Regions from separate parts of the Streptomyces sp. NPDC047869 genome, predicted to be linked through region 1. Evidence: riboswitches for the same ligand, from Rfam matches in the RefSeq annotation. Region 1 holds a riboswitch; the other holds the start of a gene.
The links. A riboswitch is a leader RNA that binds a small molecule or an ion and turns the genes downstream of it on or off. The one in region 1 is predicted to bind S-adenosylmethionine.

Region 1 (7,083 bases):
ATGCCTGTGGCTCCTCGACGGCGCCGGACGCAGCGAGCGCCGACGCCGCGCCCTGTCGCGGTGGGACGAGGACATGCGCAACCGCCAGCAGTACGAGACGGACACCGGACACCTCCCCTCCAGCGGCGGCATGACCGGCGCTCAGCGCCGAGCCGAGATCCGCGCCATCCCCGACCAGCTCTGCCTCGCCCCGCTGACCGCACCCAGGACCCACCAGATCCTGCTCACGGCCGCACCGGCCGCGGGCCTGACCGCGGTGAAGGTATGCGCCGCCTGGCGCGCAGCCTCGGGTTCGCACACGGCCGCTACTGGCCCAACCTGCGCGCATCCCAGCCCCGCGCGGCGAAGGCGGGAGCCGACGGCGTCCACAACCCGCGTACGCCTTGGGCGTCAGGGTAAGCAGGTACCGGCCGGTGGGGTGGGCGGGGGAGGGGCGGGCGGCGTGGATGGCGTGGACGGCGGCCCAGGAGTGTCCGAACCGCAGGAGTTCGGTGGCGGTGACCGCGGCGTCGGTGTCGAAGGCCTCGATCCGGATGAACCGCAGGCCTTTGATGTAGCCGAGCAGGCCGGGCCGTTCGGTGTCGCCGGCCGTCAGGGAGGGCACCGGCGCGTACAGGTCACCGAGCCCGCCGGAGGCCTGGACGTAGAACGCGGCGACCGCCTCGTTGAACGGGTCCTTCAACAGTGCGTGGCGCCGCCGGTGACGACGCGCGGACAGTCTCGTGCCCGAATGCATGGTTCCCAGGCACGGAGTCGGTGGCGGATGCGGGGCCGACGGCGGGTGTGGGCGGCAGTCGTACCGGGTGGCCCGGGTGCGGTCGTGCTGCCGCCCGGCTGACTCCCCGAGGACCACGTGCAAAACAGCTTGGTCTGCTGACGGAATCATCTCCGAGATGATCCCTCCTGACCTCGCCCCGACCACGCCCTTGTTGTGACGCTGTCCCCGTAGCAGACCAGGGCTTGATCAAGTTCCGGAGTCGTGTGGCTGGTCCGGGATGTGACCGGTTGGGGTGCACAGGAGAGCACGGGTTTCGTGATCATTGGGGTGTCGAAGCTCAACGATCATGAGATGGCCCGTGCCTGCCGTTGTATCTTCCCTGCGGTGCTGGTGAAGCTGGGGCCGCTCGATGCCGGCCGGGTCGCCGACCTGCGTCCTTACCTGGATCTGGTGCCTGATCCGCGCGCGCGGCGGGGCCGCTGGTACTCGCTGACCGCCGTCCTGCTCATCTGCGCCTGCGCGGCCGTTTGGGGAGCCAGGAGCCTCGACGAGCTCGCCGAATGGGCGGAACGTGCCCCGGACACACTCCTGACGGCTGTCGGCGTCCGCCGTCACCCACTTCGCTGGCGGCGTGCTCCCTCGCGGACCACGATCGGGCGGGTCCTGGGGGCCGTTGACGGTGACGCCCTGGACCGGGAGGTGGGCGCTTACCTCGCCGACCTTCATGACGCCTCCGCGCGAGCCGTGTCCGGACAGCGGCGCGTGATCGCCGTCGACGGCAAGGCCCTCAGGGGCTCCGCCCGTCTCACCGCCGCCCGCCGGCACCTCTGCGCGGTCACCCATCACCGGGCCGTGACCCTCGCCCAGGCGGAGGTCGGCGCGAAGACGAACGAGACCGCGCACTTCCAGCCCCTGTTGGAGCCACTGGACCTGGACGGAGCCCTCGTCACCTTCGACGCACTGCACTCGGTCCAGGCGAACGTCGCCTGGCTGGTCGAGACCAAGAAGGCCCACTACATCTCGGTGATCAAGGCTAATCAGCCGACCGCACACCGCCAGCTCGCCGCCCTGCCGTGGCGGGACATCGCCGTCCAGCACACCACGGCCTCCACCGGCCACGACCGCCGCGAGTCCCGCTCGATCAAGACCTGCGGCACCGCGGACGAGCTCGGCGGGATCGCCTTCCCCTACGCCTGCCTGGCCATCCGTGTCCACCGTCGCCGCAGGCAGAGCGTCCGACGCGAGAGTCGCGAGACCGTCTAGGCCGTCACCAGCCTCGACGCTCACCAGACCACCCCCGCCGACCTGGCCACCGCGATCCGCGGCCACTGGACGATAGAGGCCCTGCACCATGTGAGAGACGTGACCTTCGCGGAGGACGCCTCCACCGTCCATACCGGGACCGCACCCCGCGCCATGGCGACCCTCCGCAACCTCGCCATCGGCCTGCCCAAGCTCCTCGGAGCCGACAACATCGCCAAGACCACCCGCGCAATCCGCGACCAACCCGAACGAGCACTCCCACTCCTGGGCATCACCAACAACCGCGACGTCTGCAGAACTTGATCGAGCCCTGGTACGGGTAAGGAGGCGGTGTTGGCGGTCCGGAGGTAGGTCTGTCGTTCACTTGCCCTACTCTTCGTCTTCGATGTGGTGTGCGCCCGGCCCGGCGACGCGGTTGCTGTTGCCCACGACAACAGGGCACAGGGCACAGCAGCTTGGGGCCTTTCAGTCGGTCACAGCTCGGTCAGAGGCACGTGGCAGTGTGTCCAGTGGATGCTCCAGTCGCTGTCGAGCGGGGTGTAGCCGGCCTCTCGCACTCGTTCCGTCGCCTGTGCCAGGTGGCTCCGCAGTTCTTCGAGACTGCCGCTGCCCAGCTCCTTGCGGTCAGCGTCCAGCTCCAGCTGGAGGTACATGACGTGGTCCTCTCCCCGGTGCTCGGCACTGAACTCGACGGTGTAGTAGCCGTTGCTGCCCTGGCTGTAGATGGACACATAGTGCTGCGTGATCTCGTCCGGATCGAAGCCGTACTCTTCGAACACTTCAAGGGTTTCGTACGGCGGGTCCGTGACGTCGCACGAGCTGCACCACCACTGGATCTGCCATGGACCGTTCGGGGCCCACCCCTCCGTTTCCAGCCTTGCCTGGGCGAGTTCGGTGAGGGTGGTGAGCGTTTCGAACCAGTCTCCGTCGGTGTCCGAGGTGATGTCGCCGCCCAGGTGATAGGCCGACTCCTTCCCCGTGCCGTCGGCGAAGTCGTCCACGACCGTCAGAACGCAGCCGGTGTCCTCCTGGTACTCCACCTTCGCGTACCGCCGCTTGTCCGCGTCTCCCCGGTGGATGCCGGGCATGCCGGCACCCGTCCGGGCCTCTGTTCCGTCGGCCTCCTCGCCTTCCGCAGACACCGGGTCCGGGTTCCGGGGCCCGACGGGTGCGTGCCGGTGAGGATTGAGGCAGACCGACTCCAACCGGGCCTTTCCGATACGGCTGCTGATCAGCGATCCGGGAACATGCTCCCCCTGGCTGACAGCACGTGCCTGAAGGGGTCGGTCCTCGCTGCGGTAGAAGGCGACGTCGAATCCGCTGTCGAGCCACTGGCCGAAGATCTCGTCAGTTCCTGGCAGGCCGGAGCTGCTCACCTCGGCCGTGCAGAACAGTGCCCGGGCGGTGTCGAGGGCGATGGTCACCAGGCCCGCGCGGTCCGGCTCTGCGACTGCGGACATGGCGGGTTCGGGTGCCGGCTCAGGCTTCTGGGTCTGCCGCCCCGTCGGCAATTCGGGGATCGCGTCGGAAACGGGCACGGGCGGTCAACCTTCCGGAGTCGATGGACCCCGGTAGTGCCCGTCCGCACCCCGGTGATCTGCGGTTTCCCAACGCACCGTGCGCTGGGCTGGTCGTCACCCGGGGCATCCGCGGCGAGCGGGATGTCGTTCAGCAAGCCGGGGCTTGACCCTGGAACTCGTGACCGGGCGCGAAGGTAACACCCGTCCGGATCTTGCACAATGTGATCCACAACGCTTTACCCCTTGACCGGTGGTGTGGCATCGTTCCGCTCGGTCACGACGCCGATCGCGCCGAGGACCGGCTCCCACGGCCTTGTGGGAGCGAGCACCGATCTCCCTGCTGGTGGGTAAGGGGGTCCTTCGTCCACAGGAGGGCCTCATGCAGGTCACTGACGCTGCGACCACACCCCCGAACTGGGATCTCTACCGGCGGACGGTCGTCGATATCCGATTCCCGGACCGGACGGTACGGGTCGCACCGCGTCCGCGGGGCACGGCCGAGGGCCCTTTCCCCGACCTCTCCGGACCTGCCGGAACCGCCGCCCTCCACGTCGTCACGGCGTGCGACCCCCACGGCCGTCCCGCCCTCGCCGCGGACAACGCCCGCGCTCAGGCCCTGCTCCTCGACGAGCTCGACCGGCGAGGGCTCGCGTGGTGGCCCGCAGCGGGAGGTGATGCGCACGGCACACACATCGAGCAGAGCGTCGCCATCGCCGGCTTGAGCGACTCGGCGGCACGTGAACTGGGACGGTGCCTCCGCCAGGACGCGGTCTTCGCCTGGACCCCCGGTGCCTGGCATCTGCTGTCCTGCGACGGCGGCGTGACGGACGTCCAGGGATGGAGGGCGTTCACCAACAGGGGTCGGAGCTTCGTCACTTGGCCCACCGCCTGACGGACCCGCGACCGGACGCCGAAACAACAGCACCAGGAACAGGAAAACGATGGGCATGTACCCCATGCGCACCCCAGACCGTTGCCCCCGATGCGCCAGGGTGCTCTCCGGACCGCCCGCCGAGCGGGTCAAGGCCGACGGTTTCCCCGCGGAGGTGACCTACGAAACCGACCCCGTGTGCGGTGCGCGCTGGCATGTGTGGGACAAGACCTCCCTGCTGCGCCACTTGGCCCGCCCCCACGTGGACGGCACAAGCTGACGTCACGATGCTGGAGCCGTACGCCCGCACCGACGTCGACGCGGTCGCCCAGCGTGCCCCTGCCGCCCGCAGCCAGGACCAAACCTCGGCCCGGCGTTCCGGCGGGTGTCTGTCGTATGGAATAGCGGGTCTCAACGTCCCTGCTGGCGCAACCTGCAGGGCGGATAGCGTCCGGTCACACACGAGAAGGCCCGCCGCATCGAATGATCGGACAACCTGTGAGTACTGCTGGCTTCGGAGGGGGGACACAGCGCTCCGGCGATCCCTCCCGGATCGGCCTGCAGGGCACCAACGAGGGCCTGGACGCCGCTCGTGCCCGCGGCGCCCGACTCGGGCGCCCGTCGGCGATGACGGAGGAGCAGGTACGTCACGCCCGCGACCTGCTCGCCCGCCCAGAGAACACCGTTACCTCGATCGCGAAGCTGCTCGGCCTCTCCAGGAACACGATCTACAACTACGTGCCAGAGCTGAACGGCGGTCGCCTCGCACTGGCTGAGGCGACGAGCACGCCGGAGCTGCCCCAACCCACCCGGTCCGAGGACTGATCACCGCCGTTTGCGGCTGGTGACAGCGTTCTTACCGGCACGACGGCCGTGGGTTCAGCGTGACTGAGGTGCTTTCACTGGGAACCCACGGCGTCTTTGGCAGGCAGGCATGGAAGTGCGGTGGGTCCGTTGCCGCTGAATCGGCAGGTCCTTCACCACTGGGCTCACTCGGCGCGCTGTCCGACGCGGAGGACGCTCAGGTAACGGCGTGATGCTCGGTCACCCATCCGCGCGCGGATGTGCTCGGCGATTGCGTCGAGCAGGGGCTCACGGACGTCGCGGTCGAGCCTCCGGTACAGCGACAACGAACGAAGGTGATCGGCAAAGCCGTCCCCGTTGAACCACTGAACGGTTGGATACCAGCGCACGATCGTTGGGCCGAACAAGTCTCCGGGGTCGTCGACCAGGCCCCAGCCCTCGTCGGTGGTGCGCACGTCGTCCTCCAGGGGAGGATGACCCCAGCCGGGGTTCCCAGGGCAGAACCGCTCGTGGAGATCGGCGGTCTCGGCGTACACCTCCGGCTCTCCCGGTCGGCGGACAACGACGTTGCCGAGCAGTGCCATCCAGCCTGCGGGATGGAGCACGTCGTGCGCTCGCTGCCAGCCGATCGAGGGGTCGACCCAGTGCCACGACGACGCAGCCACGAGGACATCGAAGCGTCGACCGCGGTCGTCCCACTCCTCAAACATCGACGTCTCGACTTCGACTTTGCCGAAGGTAGCGATCCGCTGGCGAGCGAGTGCGGCCATGTCCGCGCCCGGCTCGATGGCCGTTACTGAGCACCCGAGCGCTGCCAGCGAGCGCGTCGCCTGGCCGGTACCGCAGCCCAACTCCAGCACCGACGACCTTTCGTCCATGCCGGTGACGGTGACAAGGTCCGCGAACAGCTCGTCAGGGTATCCCGGCCGGACCCGGTCGTAGAGCTCGGGGACTTCGTTGAACACTCGGCCGAGGTCCTGCCGATTCGGGCGCATCTGCGGATCATCAGTCACGAGCGCACAAGCTATGAGGCTCGTCCACGGGACACCACTGGTTTAACGGGAGCTCCTCGACAGCAGCCGTGCCGGTCTCTTCTGTCTGTTCCGCCAGCACCGTTCGGCCGGGGATCACTTCACGGGCAGCTGTCAAGACCACCCGCTCTGCCTTTCGGCCGCACCTCGGCGGTCTGCTCGATCTGGTCATCGAGCAGGTTTTGGGCGATGGCCGCGTAGCGGCTCGCGGCGCTGTGGGACAGGTTGAAGACCAGGGCGAGATGCAGTGGGTCGGCGCCGGCGGTCAGTGCCTCGTGCAGTACCCGGTCGCCGCGGACGCGTTCGAGGTAGACGCCCTGGTGCAGCAGGTGCCGTTTAAGGTGTTCGGGGCTCACGGGCCCGGCACCCAGGGCTGTCTTCGCGTTGATCAGGACGTGCCGGTTGGGGGTCTTTGGCCAGGTGGCCCGGCGCTGGTCGAGCCAGGCCAGCAGGGTCTGGTGGGGCAGTTCGCCGAGCCGTTGGCCATGTCCGGCGATGGTGATCCTGCGGTTGGGCAGGTCAAGGTCGTCCAGGCTGAGGTGTCGGATGGCCGTAGCGCGGGCGGCGTGGACGGCGGCCAGGGCGACGATCAGCCGTTGAGCCGGGGTGACGGCGATCCGCTGGACGGCAAGCACTTCGTCGTCGGTCATCGGCAGCAGGCTGCGTGGGATGTCCTCCGCCCTGAGCCGGGTGGTGGGGTTGGCGAAGATCAGGCCGCGCTTCTTGGCGAAGCGAGTCGTCGCCCAGTTCTCCAGCAGGGGCCGGACACAGCCGAAGTAGACGTAGAGACAGGTACGTGACCGGGGTTTGGCGCGCCTGTCACCGTCGAGGAGGACCAGCAGCCAGGCGTAGACGGCACCGGCGAATCCGTCGGGC
Region 2 (7,083 bases), on a different contig from region 1:
GGAGTCGAGGGCGCCGGAGAGTTCCGGCTGCGCCTCTCTGAACTTCTCCCCGATCCGCTGCCGGAACAGCGCGTCGGTCTCCAGCGCCGCCGCCATCGCGTTACCGGCGAACTTGGCCCGGCGATTGGGGGCGAACCGGGCGTACTGCCGCAACTGGGCGGGCAGTTCCGTCACGGTCAGCAGCCCGAAGGCGTCCGAGACGATCTGCACGACCCGCCGGCGCACGCCGTCGGGCAGCGGACGGTCAAGCACCTCGGCGGTGCCGTCGCCCGGCCCCCCGCCTGCGGTCTCCACCATCCGTCACACCCCAATACCTCTACGGGGCCCGCTCCGCTCAGGAGCCGGCGCCCGGCCTGTCCACGAGTTCCACCTGGTCCACCGCGTTGCACCAGCGGCAGCGGACCGACTCGATGGTCTCACTGACCACCTCGCGCTCCTCGACCGTCGGCTCGCCCGCGAGGTCGAGGTGAACGTACTCGACGACCTTCGACGAGCGGGTCACGTCGAAGCGGGTGAGGTTGCCGCAGAGGGCGCAGCGCCATCGTGTCGTGGCGGTCGGCAGGGGAACCGTCATCGTGACTGTTCGCTTCCTTCTCGGGTCGTCCGCGCCGCTCCTCGGCGCGTGTGGCTCGTAACCCTACGGCCTGCCGGTCGATCGCCGCCCGCCCGTCCACGGCGGCGGGGCGATGTATCAGCTTACGTCCTGTTACGTCATGCTCTGTAGTCATGATCCGCACCTGGGGCACGGCGGCCCGCGGAGCGTTCCGGGCGGTCCGGGGCGCCTCCGCGCCGATGACATACGTCCTGCTCTTGCTGTGCACCCTGATCTTCGTGCTCGGCCCGGCCTCCGGACTCACCCCGGCGTACGGCTCGGGCGGAGCGCTGTTCGCGGCACAGCGGGCGTACTTCCGCCACTGGGGCGTGGTCCCGGCCGAGCTGTTCGACCCGTCCGTCCGGGCGGCCCTGACCCCGGCCACCGCCCTGTTCGTGCACGGCAGCTGGGTGCATCTGCTCGGCAACATGCTCTTCCTCTTCGTCTTCGGGCTGATGACCGAGGAACGGATGGGCCGGGTGGAGTTCACCCTCTTCTACGTCGGCTGCGGTTACCTGGCCCTGCTGGGCTACGCGGCCGCCAACGCCGCCTCCGGACAGTCGCTGGTGGGCGCCTCGGGGGCGATCTCGGCGGTCCTCGGAGCGTTCCTTTACCTGTTCCCCCGTGCCCGTGTGACCAGTCTCCTCCCCTTCCTGTTCTTCCTGCCCCTGCGCTTCCCGGCCTGGGTGGTGCTGCCCTTCTGGGCCGCCCTGCAGTGGCTCGCGGCGGGCCGCTCGGGCCAGGGCCCCGGGGTCGCCTACCTCGCCCACCTGATCGGCTTCGGCCTCGGCTTCGGCTACGCGTGGGTGCGCTACGGGGTGACTACTAGAGTGAAGTCCGCACCGGCCCCGGCACCCCAGGGAGAGAACCAGCCGTGATCACCGCGATTGTCCTGATCAAGACCAGCGTGGACCGGATCCCCGAGATCGCGGAGCAGATCGCTTCGCTGGATTCGGTGAGCGAGGTTTTCTCCGTCACCGGCACCTACGACCTGATCGCCATGGTGCGAGTGCGGCAGCACGAGGACCTGGCCGACGTCATCCCGGGGCGGATCAGCAAGATCCCCGGCGTGGAGGGCACCGACACGCACGTCGCGTTCCGCACGTACTCCCAGCACGACCTGGAGGCGGCGTTCGCGATCGGTCTCGACTCGTGAACGCCGCCTCCTAGCGGTCCGCGCCCCGGCTCAGGCCTGGTCGCGCACCGGCACGCAGCGGCCGTCCTCGGTGCGGTAGCGCCACCGCGCGCCGTCGCGGACCAGTTCCCGCACCGCGTCGACGAAGCGCTCGACGTGCTCGTCGGGCGTGCCCGCCCCGAAGCTGACCCGGACGGCGTTCAGGGACTTCTCTCCGGGCGCGGCCTCGGGTGCCCCGCACTCGCCCTGGGTCCTCGGGTCGCCGTCCAGCAGGGTGCGGACCAGCGGGTGGGCGCAGAACAGGCCGTCGCGGACGCCGATGCCGTACTCGGCGGAGAGCGCGGCGGCGAAGTGGGAGCTGTTCCAGCCCTCGACGACGAAGGAGAGCACGCCGACCCGCGGGGCGTCGTCGCCGAACAGGGAGAGCACCCTGACCTCCGGCACCTCGGCGAGACCCGCCCGGACCCGGGCGATCAGCCGCTGCTCGCGGGCCACGAGGGCGTCCCAGCCGGCCTCGGTGAGGGCCTTGCAGGCGGAGGCGATGGAGTAGGCGCCGATGACGTTCGGGGAGCCGGCCTCGTGGCGCGCGGCGCTCTCGTGCCACTCCACGTCCACTCCTCCGTCGGTGCGCCGGGTGACCCTGCGGCTGGCGCCGCCGCCCGCGAGGTACGGCTCGGCCGCGGCCAGCCAGTCGGCGCGGCCGGCCAGCACACCGGAGCCGAAGGGCGCGTACAGCTTGTGACCGGAGAAGGCCACCCAGTCGACGTCCAGGTCCCGGACCGACACCGGGTGGTGCGGGGCGAGCTGGGCGGCGTCCAGGACGATCCGGGCCCCGTGCGCGTGGGCCGCGGCGGCCAGCTCGCGCACCGGCCACAGCTCCCCGGTGACGTTGGAGGCGCCGGTGACGCATACCAGGGCCGGGCCGTACGGGTCGCGGTCGGCGAGGGCCCGCTCCAGGGTCTCCACGGCCTGTCGCGGGGTGCGCGGCGCGTCGAGGACGGTCACCTTCGCGCCCTGCCACGGCAGCAGCGCGGCGTGGTGCTCCGTCTCGAAGACGAAGACCTCGCAGCCGGCCGGGAGCGCCCGGGCGAGGAGGTTCAGGGAGTCGGTGGTCGACCGGGTGAAGACCACCTGGTCGCTGTCGCGGCAGTCGAGGAACCGGGCGACCGTCCGGCGGGCGTTCTCGAACAGGTCGGTGGAGAGCTGGGAGAGGTAGCCGGCGCCGCGGTGGACGCTGCCGTAGTACGGCGCGTAGGCGGCGACGTCGTCCCAGACGCGCTGCAGAGCGGGGGCGCTGGCGGCGTAGTCCAGCGCGGCGTAGGTGACCTCGCCGCCCGTCACGAGCGGGACGGTGACGTCACGGCCCAGAACGGGCAGCTGGTCACAAATGGTCTGGGTGGCGGCAGCGGTGGAGACGGACATGGGTGAACTCCCGTGAGGCAGGCCGGTGTCACCGTGCGAGCGGTACGGCTCGGAGCACGGCGGAAGGGGAAAAGGGGTACGCGGAGGCGGGGCTCTACGCCCTATCGCATTCGCTTGCTCACAGAAGGCTCCCTCGACGACCAGGACCCCTGGTCCCGCGCTCCCTGCAGGAGCCGCGCGAGGGGTCCGCGCTTGCCGTGGACCTCGCTGCCCACGACCTGGTCCTCACCCGGGGCACCCCGCCACGGACGGAGGGTTGCCGGACAGCCGGCCGGGGCCGAATGGCTGTCACTCATGACCTGGTTCAGTATCCTGCCACACGATCTTCGGTGCGCAAGGCGCGGTCCGCCATCCGGACCGCGCCCCGCGTCGCACCCGGCGGGTGTCAGGCGTTGCTGGCCGCCACCCACCGCTCCAGCGTCCGCTTCGCCGCCCCGCTGTCGATCGACTCCGCCGCCCGCGCCATGCCCGCGCGCAGCTGCTCGGTGAGCGGCTCGTCGGCCGGCCGCAGGGCCACCAGCGCCGCCGCCGAGTTCAGCAGCACCGCGTCCCGGACGGGCCCGTGCTCGCCGTCCAGCACGCGCCGGGCCACCTCCGCGTTGTACGAGGCGTCGGCGCCGCGCAGGGCCTCCACGGGGACCAGCTCGATGCCGGCGTCCCGGGGGTCGAAGCGCTCCTCGGCGACCTTGCCGTCGCGGACCACCCACACCCGGGACGTCGAGGTGGTGGTCAGCTCGTCCAGGCCGTCGTCGCCCCGGAAGACCAGGGCGGAGTTCCCGCGCTCGGCGAGGACCCCGGCCACGATCGGCGCCATGCGCGGGTCGGCCACCCCGACCGCCTGGGCGCGCACCTTGGCCGGGTTGGTCAGCGGGCCGAGCACGTTGAAGGTGGTCCGGATGCCCAACTGGCCGCGGGCGGCCGCGACATGGCGCAGCGAGGGGTGGAACTTCACCGCGAAGCAGATGGTGATGCCGGCCTCTTCGGCGACCTCGGCGACCCGCCGCGGGGTCAGGTGGAGATTGATGCCGAGCTTCTCCAGGACGTCGGAGGAGCCGGAGGCGGAGGACGCGGCACGGTTGCCGTGCTTGACGACCTTCGTGCCGGTGCCGGCGACGACGATCGACGACATGGTGGAGATGTTCACCGTCTTCGCGCCGTCGCCGCCGGTGCCGACGATGTCGACGGCCGGCCCGGGCACCTCGATCACATTGGCGTGCTCGTACATGGTCCGCACGAGTCCGGTGATCTCCTGCACCGTCTCGCCCTTGGCGCGCAGCGCCACCATGAACCCGGCGATCTGGGCGTCGGTCGCCTCGCCGCGCATGATGAGGTCCATCGCCCAGGCGGTCTCGTCGGCGGACAGGTCACGGCCGTCCAGCAGGCCGTTCAGCAGGGCGGGCCAGGAACGGCCCGCCGCGGTGTCGCCTCCAGCGGGGGTCACAGCGCTCATGGCCGCTCCTGGGTGTCTTCGAAGAACAGTGTGCTCCCACCCTATCCAGCCCCGGGCACCGCGAAGGGCCCCGTCCGTAAGCCGGACGGGGCCCTTCGACTGTGGCGTGGCGACGCTCGGGGATCAGTGGTGGCCGTGGCCGCTGGTGATCTCCTGGTATTCCTCGACGGTGGCCTTCGGGATCTGGTTGTCCTCGCCGTAGTAGGCGCTGCTGAGCTTGGCGCGCAGCTTCTCGGACCCCTTCACCTTGCGCTCGACACCGTTCTCGTCCACCGTCGGGCCGATCTCGGTCGGCTCGTACTGGTGGTGGGCGGTCAGGGTGTGGAGCTGCTCCTGGCTGAGCGGCTCGTGGATCTCGATGAACTCACCGTGCGGCAGGCGCTTGATGATGCCCGTCTCGCGGCCGTGCAGCACCTTCTCGCGGTCCCGGCGCTGGAGGCCGAGGCAGATCCGCTTGGTGACGATGAAGGCGATGACCGGTCCGGCGAAGAAGGAGATCCGGACGAACCACGTGACCGCGTTGAGCGACAGCTGGAAGTGGGTGGCGAAGAGGTCGTTGCCACCGCCGACCAGGCCGACCATGTACACCGTGATCCAGGCGACACCGAACGCGGTGCGCGTCGGGGCGTTGCGCGGGCGGTCCAGGATGTGGTGCTCGCTCTTGTCCCCGGTGACCCAGGACTCGATGAACGGGTACAGCGCGATCGCCGCGAGCACCAGGCCGAAGAGGACCAGCGGGATGAACACGCCCAGGACGAGCGTGTGACCCCAGAAGTTGATCTCCCAGCCCGGCATGTAGCGGACCAGACCCTCGGCGAAGCCCATGTACCAGTCGGGCTGGGCGCCCGTGGACACCTGGTCCGGACGGTACGGGCCCATGGCCCAGATCGGGTTGATCTGGGTGACCGCGGCGATGGCCGCGATCACGCCGAAGACCAGGAAGAAGAAGCCTCCGGCCTTGGCCATGTACACCGGCAGCAGCGGCATGCCGACGACGTTCTTCTCGGTCTTTCCGGGACCCGCGAACTGCGTGTGCTTGTGGTAGAAGACCAGGATCAGGTGGCCCACCACCAGGCCGAGCATGATGCCCGGCAGCAGCAGGATGTGGATCGAGTAGAACCGGGCCACGAAGTCGTGGCCGGGGAACTCGCCGCCGAAGAGGAAGTACGAGATGTACGTGCCGACGATCGGCATGGACAGGATCGCGCCCTCGGTGAAGCGCACACCGGTGCCGGAGAGCAGGTCGTCCGGGAGCGAGTAACCGGTGAAGCCGGTGAACATGCCCAGGACGAACAGCAGGAAGCCGAACAGCCAGTTGATCTCACGCGGCTTGCGGAACGCGCCGGTGAAGAACACGCGCATCATGTGCACGAACATGCCGGCGAGGAAGATCAGCGCGGCCCAGTGGTGGATCTGCCGGATGAGCAGACCACCGCGCACGTCGAAGGAGATGTGCAGGGTCGAGTTGAACGCCTCGGACATCAGCTGTCCCTGGAGCGGGACGTAAGAGCCGTGGTACTCCACCTCGTTCATCGACGGGTGGAAGAACAGCGTCAGGTAGACACCGGTCAGGATGATGATGAGGAAGCTGTACAGGCAGACTTCGCCCAGCATGAACGACCAGTGGTCGGGAAAGATCTTGCGCATGTTGGCCTTGGCCAGGGAGTAGATCCCCAGCCGGCCGTCCGCCCAGTCCGCTACCCGCTCGCCGGCCGGCGCCTTGCCGCGCCGCTCGTTGTTCTCGTTGGTGCTCATCCGCGCTCCCAGAATGCAGGACCGACGGGCTCCTCGAAGTCGCCGAGCGCCTGGAGGTAACCCTCGTCGTTCACGCCGATGCGGAGCTGCGGCAGGGCGTGACCAGCGGGGCCGAAGATCACTCGGGCACCGTCGGAGAGGTCGAAGGTGGACTGGTGGCACGGGCACAGGACGTGGTGCGTCTGCTGCTCGTACAGGGAGATCGGGCAACCGACGTGGGTGCAGATCTTCGAGAAGGCGACGATGCCCTCGTGCGACCAGTCGAGCTCGCGCTTGTCCTTGATGTTGCCCGGCTGCAGCCGGATGATCATCACGGCGGCCTTGGCGATCTCGTTCTGGAAGTCCTCGTCGGTCTCCTCCAGGCCCTCGGGCTTGACGAAGGTGAGCGAACCGACGGCGACGTCCTCGGGACGCAGCGGCTGGTTCGTGTTCGTGTTGACGAGGAGCTTGCCCTTGGCCCACAGGGTGTGCCGGAGCGAGGTGCCGGGCAGCGGGCCGAGGTCACGCAGCAGCACGACGCCGGAGAGCGGCACCAGGGTGAGCGCGCCGAGCATCGTGTTGCGGATCAGCTTGCGGCGGCCGAGCGCCGACTCCTTGGCACCCTGCTTGAAGTCCGCGTGGACCTGCGCGCGGACCTCCGGTGGGGCCGAGATCGGGTGACGCTCGGCGGCGACCTCCACGTCGGACATCAGGGTGCGGGCCCAGTGGACCGCGCCTGCGCCGATGCAG

Region 2: another riboswitch for S-adenosylmethionine. It lies ahead of AB0924_RS38155 (aminotransferase class V-fold PLP-dependent enzyme); the one in region 1 lies ahead of AB0924_RS23670 (hypothetical protein).

The regions. Positions count from the first base shown of each region.
Region 1 covers NZ_JBEYRK010000019.1:2,234-9,316, forward strand. The annotation lists gene AB0924_RS23655 (hypothetical protein) at 1-682, opposite strand, end outside; gene AB0924_RS23660 (ISAs1 family transposase) at 1,103-1,981, shown strand; gene AB0924_RS23665 (hypothetical protein) at 2,081-2,284, shown strand; gene AB0924_RS23670 (hypothetical protein) at 2,455-3,441, opposite strand; SAM riboswitch class IV at 3,576-3,685, opposite strand; gene AB0924_RS23675 (DUF3293 domain-containing protein) at 3,881-4,393, shown strand; gene AB0924_RS23680 (hypothetical protein) at 4,494-4,652, shown strand; gene AB0924_RS23685 (helix-turn-helix domain-containing protein) at 4,871-5,197, shown strand; gene AB0924_RS23690 (methyltransferase domain-containing protein) at 5,362-6,189, opposite strand; gene AB0924_RS23695 (hypothetical protein) at 6,309-7,083, opposite strand, start outside.
Region 2 covers NZ_JBEYRK010000057.1:1,476-8,558, forward strand. The annotation lists gene AB0924_RS38135 (NYN domain-containing protein) at 1-297, opposite strand, end outside; gene AB0924_RS38140 (hypothetical protein) at 335-574, opposite strand; gene AB0924_RS38145 (rhomboid family intramembrane serine protease) at 727-1,470, shown strand; gene AB0924_RS38150 (Lrp/AsnC ligand binding domain-containing protein) at 1,467-1,748, shown strand; gene AB0924_RS38155 (aminotransferase class V-fold PLP-dependent enzyme) at 1,779-3,149, opposite strand; SAM riboswitch class IV at 3,333-3,449, opposite strand; gene trpD (anthranilate phosphoribosyltransferase) at 3,535-4,599, opposite strand; gene AB0924_RS38165 (cytochrome bc complex cytochrome b subunit) at 4,723-6,354, opposite strand; gene AB0924_RS38170 (Rieske 2Fe-2S domain-containing protein) at 6,351-7,083, opposite strand, start outside.